DNA from 2 places in the Lactococcus sp. LG606 genome. Region 2 is predicted to be linked to the other one. Evidence: predicted binding sites of a transcription regulator. Region 2 holds the regulator's gene; the other holds the start of a gene.
What was found. Region 2 encodes NrdR, which represses ribonucleotide reductase genes. Its sites were predicted from a motif close to ACACNATATATNGTGT; they were not measured.
Positions count from the first base shown of each region.

Region 1: a site for NrdR is predicted at 1,117-1,132, ahead of nrdD (anaerobic ribonucleoside-triphosphate reductase). Genes of this name have one in related genera too.

Region 1 covers NZ_CP071301.1:1,571,130-1,575,175, reverse strand. Annotated here, with positions in the region: gene J0J35_RS07760 (APC family permease) at 1-462, shown strand, start outside; gene J0J35_RS07755 (cysteine hydrolase family protein) at 567-1,079, shown strand; gene nrdD (anaerobic ribonucleoside-triphosphate reductase) at 1,238-3,478, shown strand; gene J0J35_RS07745 (APC family permease) at 3,691-4,046, shown strand, end outside.
Region 2 covers NZ_CP071301.1:1,056,533-1,060,578, reverse strand. Annotated here, with positions in the region: gene J0J35_RS05160 (Veg family protein) at 1-249, shown strand, start outside; gene J0J35_RS05155 (phosphotransferase family protein) at 414-1,187, shown strand; gene trmB (tRNA (guanosine(46)-N7)-methyltransferase TrmB) at 1,247-1,900, shown strand; gene nrdR (transcriptional regulator NrdR) at 1,904-2,353, shown strand; gene J0J35_RS05140 (DnaD domain protein) at 2,387-3,550, shown strand; gene dnaI (primosomal protein DnaI) at 3,553-4,046, shown strand, end outside.

The DNA.
Region 1 (4,046 bases), 510 kb from region 2:
TATTCAATGACAGGAATGCGTGCATCATACGCTTTGGCAACAGAGAAATCTTTCCCTTTCTGGAGAACGTTTAAAAAGCTCTCAGCGAGCGGCGTGCCCGTAAACTCAGGTATTCTGCAAGTTGCAATTGCAGCAATCATGTTAGTTGTAACAATGCTTTCAAGCGATGCTTTTGACTTCTTAACAAATATGTTGGTCTTTGTAATTTGGATTTTCTACACTATGGTTTTCATAACGGTCTTTATCTTACGTAAGCGCGAACCAGAATTAGTCCGTCCATATAAAGTACCACTTTATCCAGTTATTCCAATTATTGCAATTATTGGTGGTGTCTTCATCTTAGTCATGACCTTGATTAGTTCAGACTATATGAGTAACCAAGTTCCAGCCTTGGTTGGTGTTGTCTTTACTTTAATTGGTCTTCCTGTTTACAACCATCTAGACAAGAAGTACCATCGTTAATATAGAAAAAAACTCCGAGTGTGGAGTTTTTCTTTTGGATCTGGAAGGAGAGCTTATTTTTTATCAGTATTTGCTTTTTAAAGTAAATTTGCTATAATTTGCTTATGAAAAAATTACTGGTATTGATTGACTTTCAAAATGATTTTATAGATGGTTCTTTGGGCACAAAAGAAGCGCAAGCTATTGTTCCAAGGGTTATTGAGAAGTTGGTGTCTTACGCTGAAAGTGAACGACTGGCTACACAAGATACACACTTTGAAGATTACCTAACAACTCAAGAAGGACAAAACTTGCCAGTAATTCACTGTCAAAAAGGTACTCAGGGTTGGGAAATACGTAAGGAAGCACAAGTTGGCTTTCAACGTGTGTTCGAAAAAAATATCTTTGGTTCAGTAGAGCTTGCAGAATATATCCGCAATGAGAATGTGGAGCAAGTGGAACTCATTGGTATCTGTACGGATATATGTGTGGTTTCAAATGCTTTATTGATTAAGTCATTTGCTCCAGAAGTAAAAATTACTGTTGATGCCTCATGTTGTGCGGGTGTAACTCCAGAAAGTCATCGTGCAGCTTTAGAAACAATGAAATCTTGTCAAATTAATGTGATTAATGACTAAAAAGAGCAAAAATAGCTCTTTTTTATTTTTGGTCTCAACACTATATATAGTGTGCTTTCTTTTGTTTTCATAAAAAATGATACTAGATATAGTGGAAAAAGGAAAATTTATTTGATAGAATAGAAGCACAAGGAATTAAAAAATGGGGGAACGAAACAATGAAAATGGTTGAGGAAAGCACTGTTGTAACAGATCGAGAAATCAGTGTGATTAAGCGTGATGGTCGCTCCGTAAAGTTTGACAGCAGCAAAATTTTTGAGGCGTTGCAAAAAGCTGGGGACGAAATAGTACCTCCGGCTTCAGAGGAGCGTATAGCAGAAATCTGCGATCGTGTAGTGCACGAAATATTCACACGTTTTACGGATAATGTTAAGATTTATGAAATTCAAAGTATTGTGGAACATCTGTTGATGGAACTTGGTGAAACAAAGTGGGCGGAAGTTTACACAACTTATCGCACACAACGTGATCTTGAAAGAAGTAAGGCAACAGACATTAACTTTACCATCGAAAAATTGATCAACAAGGACCAAACGGTTGTCAATGAGAATGCCAACAAGGATAGCGATGTTTTCAATACACAGCGTGATTTAACTGCAGGTGCTGTTTCTAAAGCCATTGGTTTAAAGATGCTCCCTCCTCATGTAGCGAATGCCCACCAAAAAGGGGAAATTCATTATCATGACTTAGATTATTCTCCCTTCACAACGATGTCAAATTGTTGTTTGATTGACTTTAAAAATATGTTTGAAAATGGCTTTAAATTAGGGAATGCTCAAGTAGATTCACCTAAGTCCATTCAAACAGCAACTGCTCAAGCTTCACAAATTATTGCAAATGTAGCTAGCTCACAATACGGCGGCTGTTCATTTGACCGTGCTGATGAAATTTTAGCACCTTATGCAAAATTAAACTATGCGAAGCATTTAAAAGATGCGGAAGAGTGGATTGAGCAACCGGAAAAACGTGAAGCCTATGCTCAAGCAAAAACTAAAAAAGATATCTATGATGCGATGCAATCTTTGGAATATGAAATCAATACGCTTTTTACTTCAAATGGGCAAACACCTTTTGTTACAGTTGGTTTTGGTTTAGGAGAAGACTGGTATGCACGTGAAATCCAAAAAGCTATCCTGAAAGTCCGTATCGGAGGTTTAGGAAAAGAGCATCGTACAGCTATTTTCCCTAAATTAATTTTCACCTTGAAGCGTGGTTTGAATCTTGAAGTCGGTACGCCAAACTATGACATTAAAAACTTGGCACTAGAGTGTGCCACAAAGCGTATGTATCCAGATATCTTGTCTTATGACAAGATTGTCGAGTTAACAGGTTCATTTAAAGCAAGTATGGGATGCCGTAGCTTCCTTCATGGTTGGAAAGATGAAAAGGGCAATGAAGTAACTGCGGGCCGTAATAACCTCGGAGTAGTAACGGTAAACCTTCCACGTATTGCACTTGAAGCGGCAGGCGATAAAGAAAAGTTCTGGGAAATTTTTAATGAACGCATTGCCATTGCTAAGGATGCTTTGGTTTTCCGTGTTAACCGTACAAAAGAAGCCCAACCCAAAAATGCGCCTATACTCTTTATGAATGGGGCCTTGGGTCGCTTGAAAGCTGAAGATTCAGTCGATGAGCTTTATAAAAATGAACGTGCAACAGTTTCCCTTGGCTATATCGGCCTTTATGAAGTTGCAACAAGTTTCTATGGACCAACGTGGGAAAATAACAAGGAAGCAAAAGACTTTACTTTGGAAATCGTAAAACGTATGAACCAAGATTGTAAAGACTGGAGCAAAGAAACCGGGTATCATTTCTCTGTTTACTCTACACCAAGTGAAAGTCTGACAGACCGTTTCTGTCGTATGGATAAGGAGAAATTTGGTTCTGTTGCGGATATCACCGATAAAGATTACTATACGAACAGCTTCCATTATGATGTGCGTAAAAATCCAACTCCATTTGAAAAATTGGAATTTGAAAAAGATTATCCCGTTTATGCCAACGGAGGTTTTATCCATTATGCGGAATATCCAATGATTCAACAAAATCCTCGTGCACTTGAAGCCGTTTGGGACTTTGCTTATGATCGTATCGGCTATTTGGGAACAAATGCACCGATTGACCATTGTTATGAGTGTGGTTTCGAAGGAGACTTTACTGCGACTGAGCGTGGCTTTAAATGTCCCCAATGTGACAATGCTAACCCACAAACATGTGATGTGGTAAAACGAACATGTGGGTACCTAGGTAACCCTCAAGCTCGCCCTATGGTTCATGGTCGTCATAAAGAAATATCAGCGCGTGTCAAACATATGAATGGCTCTGTAGGTGTTCTTGAAGATGGCGAGAGCATTGACAGTGAAGCTGTAGATCATGCAAAGAGCAAGTTTGTAAAATAAAGTAAAAAGTGAATCTTAGGATTCATTTTTTTTATGAAAAGATAAAAAAGCAGGGACAAATTTAAAATTTTAGTGAAAATTCAAGAATAATATTGACAGTGTTTAAGTTTTATTTTATAATTTTAATGCAACCGCTTTTTTACATTTGTAAAAGGCGCGTAAAAAATTACTTTGTCTTGTCCGCAGAGTGATAAAAAATTTTAAGGAGTAATATGGACACTAAAAAAATTAGATGGTTTACCGTCGCATTTATCGCCTTCAACATGGTTTGGGGCATGGGAAATGTGGTCAATAACTTCGCCCAGCAAGGGATCACAGTTGTTACCTCATGGATTTTGATTTTGGCGCTTTACTTTGTACCTTATGCACTTATTGTTGGGCAGTTAGGCTCAACTTTTAAAGACAGTAAAGGAGGCGTAAGTTCGTGGGTTGAACAAACTTCAACAAAACGTCTTGCCTACTATGCAGCCTGGACATATTGGGTTGTGCATATCCCTTATCTGGCCCAAAAACCTCAAGCTATTTTGATTGCCTTTGGTTGGATTGGTCGTGGAGATGGACAGCTTGT
Region 2 (4,046 bases):
CAAAGCCAAGAAGTAGGAAAAATCGTAGATATCAGAAAACAAGTTGAAGAACATGTTGGTCAAACCATTGAAATTACATCACAATTTGGACGTAAACGTGAAAATCGTCATAAAGTCAACTTGATTGAGACTTATGGCACACACTTTGTTATTGAAAATATTCCAGCACGTGGTCCAAAAACAACAGAGTCTTATCAATATGCTGACATCTTGACTCAAACAATTTTGATTCACTATCCAAATAAATAAATTGTTTATTTGTGAAGTTTTCTAGTAGTGAGTGCTCATGTAACTAACTGCAACAATATCTAGTGTTTGCTTGGTCTTCTACGGAGCCGTTGCATTCACCAAATAGGGTTACATAAAAAGCTTCTCAAACATAAGAATATAAAAATCCAAAGAAAGGAGTAAATATGACATCTTCAAGCCTATCAATGATGCCTGTCAAAGGTGGTTCAGGAAATGCTTTTGTTGGCGAAAGCGACAATAAGCGTGTTTTTATTAAAAAAAATTGTAGCCCTTTTTTGACAAGTGTGTATCTTGAAGGTATTACGCCACAAGTCTTATGGACGAAGCGTACAGCAGAAGGTGACATGTTAGCTGCTCAACCTTGGATTAATGGCCATACGTTGAAACCATATGAAATGAATGATTCACGTATTGGTGAAATTTTGCGGCATTTGCATCAAAGCGAAAAGCTTATTGAAGCCTGTAAAAAGTTAGATAACGAGGTCATGCTTCCGGCTGATCTTTTGGAACAAGTACTGAGTAAAAGTTCAATCTTTGAAACCAATGGTTTTCTCTCAAATGTCGTTGTGGAACTCTCAGAAAATCTTCCAGAATTAAAGGAAGATGATATCACAGTTGTTCATGGTGATGTGAACCATAAAAACTGGTTGGTTGACGACGAAAGTGATAAAGTTTATCTCGTAGATTGGGATACTGTTCTTTTAAGTAGCCCTTTAGTGGATATAGCACATGTTCTAACACACTATATCAAACCAGAAAACTGGGAAGAGTGGCTCCATCAAGCAGGCTATAAAACAGCTAAAAATATAGAACATGAATTAATCTGGTATGGAAAACTTTCTTTCCTACGTCAGATTTCAGAATATATGGCAAGAGAGCAAATTAAGGAAACAGAGCAAGAAATTGCGCGTTTTCAAAATTTTTGCCGTTTATTTTAAAACTTAGAAAATAAAAATAGGAGGCTTGCCTTCTTATTTTTTCAAAAATAGGAGAAAAAATGCGCGTAAGAAATCGTAAAGGCGCTGCGGAACACTTAGAAAGTAACGCACATGTTGTTGTAGAAAATCCAGCAGACTTTAAAGGACGTTGGGCAGAGCGTTTTGGAAATGATCATCCCATTCATATTGAAGTTGGATGTGGTAAGGGCGGTTTTATCACAGGCATGGCTGCTCAAAACCCAGAGATTAATTATATTGCAATTGATATGCAACTATCCGTCTTATCTCACGCTTTAGACAAGGCTTTGGAAGCCAACCTACCTAATGTACAAATGATGTTGGTTGATGGCGCAGCATTAACCGAATACTTCGAGGATGCTGAAGTTTCGCGTGTTTATCTGAACTTCAGTGATCCTTGGCCAAAAACACGCCATGAAAAACGCCGTTTGACTTATAAGTCATTTTTAGAAACTTATGAACAAATCCTGCCACCAGAAGGTGAAGTCCACTTTAAAACAGATAACCGTGGTCTATTTGAATATTCATTGGCAAGTATGAGTCAATATGGTATGATTTTAGAAAAAGTCTGGTTAGACTTGCACGCAGATGAAGAATTTGCCAAAGTCAATGTAATGACAGAGTATGAAGCAAAATTCTCAAGCAAGGGGCAAGTGATTTACCGTTTAGAAGCAAAATTCCCAAAGAGAGGTTAAGCTATGAGATGTCCAAAATGTCAATCTGAATCGTCACGAGTAGTAGATTCACGTCAAGCTGATAATATGATTCGTCGTCGACGTGAATGTGAAAATTGTGGAAACCGTTTCACAACTTTTGAGCGGATTGAAGAAATGCCACTTTTGGTCATAAAACGTGACGAAACCCGTGAAGTTTTTAATCGTGATAAAATTATTACTGGAATAGTGCGCAGTGCCCGTAAGCGACCAGTGACGAGTGAATCTATTGAAAAATTGGTTGATCGTGTCGAACAGAGAGTACGCCGCTTAGAGAAAAATGAAGTACGTACCGAAGTTATCGGCGAATTTGTTATGGAAGAATTAATGGATTTGGATGATATTACCTATGTTCGTTTTGCAAGTGTGTACCGTTCCTTCAAAGATGTGAGTGAAATCGAAGATTTACTTAAAAAGATTACAAAAAAAGACTAACGGTTCTATAAAAGAGAAATAAAAGGATGAACTATGAGACCAGGCGATTCATTTTCTATTCTAAATCGAGGAAAAATCAGCTTTGATGCTGATACTTTTTCGCTACTTTACTTGCCCATTATTGGGCGAGATGCTTTTGGGCTTTATCAACTCTTGCGCGTTTTTTCGACGGGCAAGATTTCTCATTTTTTAGAGTATCTTGATTTTGGTCTCAATCCTTTTATTGAAGCTTTAGATAAACTTTCAGGGATTGGGCTCGTGCGGGTATTTGACCAACAACCGGGCTATCTTATGGAGGTAAAAAGTCCTTTAACTTTTGAAGAATTTTTAGCAGACGAATTTTATAAGCAATTATTGATTTCACGTATTGGGGAAAATAAAGTTAAAGCTTTGGCAAAAAAACATGAACCGGATGCTTTGGAAATTACAAAAAAATTTCATGAAGTTTATGCTGTGAAATTTGAACCGACTCAGACAGTCGTTCAAGCAGAAAAATTTGACTTGAACTCTTTTAAGAGCATTATGGAAAACCAACATTTGACTTTTGCAAATGAAAATCAGGATATCTTGACCCTCTATGGTTTGGCGGAAAAATTTGATCTTAACTGGTATGAATTATTTAAAGCAGCTGAGCAAACTGCCAATGCTGATAAGACTTTAAATACAGCTAACTTAACAAGAATGCTTGCTGGGAAATCGGAACCTTTGCCTGCCTTATCGGAATTTCCTAAAGGTTTTCAAGATTTGATTGTTATTAGTAAAGAAGTTTCCCCGCGTGATTTTTTAAACAAGCTTAAACAACAAGCTGGTGGTTTTGCTTCGCAAGAAGAACTGAAGATTTTGAATAATTTAGACAAGCAAAATATTACTGATCAAGTACAAAATATTTTGATACACTATGTCTTGATTCAACAAGGGAATGCGAGTCTCAATGCTCGATTTGTCAATACTCTGGCAAATGATTGGCTGCGCCATAAAGTATACAATGCGGAAACCGCAGTGAAAAGAATACTGGAACGTCAGCAGCAAGCAGAACAAAAGCAAAAAAGTAATAAAAATTATAAAAATTCAGGTAAGCTGGTCAAAAAAGCGCCTCAATGGTCCAATGCCAGCTATGTAAACACGACCAGTGCAGAAGATATTGCCAAGTTCGAGCAATATAAGGCTTCCCGCCGTAAGGATAAGAAGGAGAATTGAGCATGGAATCAATTGGAGAACTTTTGAGTAAGCGCCCAGATGTACGTGGAAATTTTGACAAGCTCGTTGCTGAAGTGATGAAAAATGAACAAGTTCAAGCTTTTATTTCTGAAAATCAAATGACTGAAGATGAAGTACAGCGTAGTTATTCAAAGTTTTATGAATTTGTTAAAGAGCGAAAAAAATTTGAAGAACATGAAAAAAGGGCAGCTGATGGCTATGAACCTGTCTTGATTATGAATCATGGTTACGCAGATGTTTCCTATCAAACCACAGCAGAATTAGCTCATCGTCAAGAAGTCAGCAATCAATTGCGTCGTGTTCAAATCATTGGTTTACCTAAAGAGATGAAGCAAATAGATTTTTATGCAGATGTCTTCACAGACAATCAAAATCAATTTGACTTGTTTCGGAAAGTGGAAAACTTTATCGACAACTTTCCCCAAGAAAAAGGGATTTATATTTATGGTGACTTTGGCGTAGGGAAGTCCTTTAT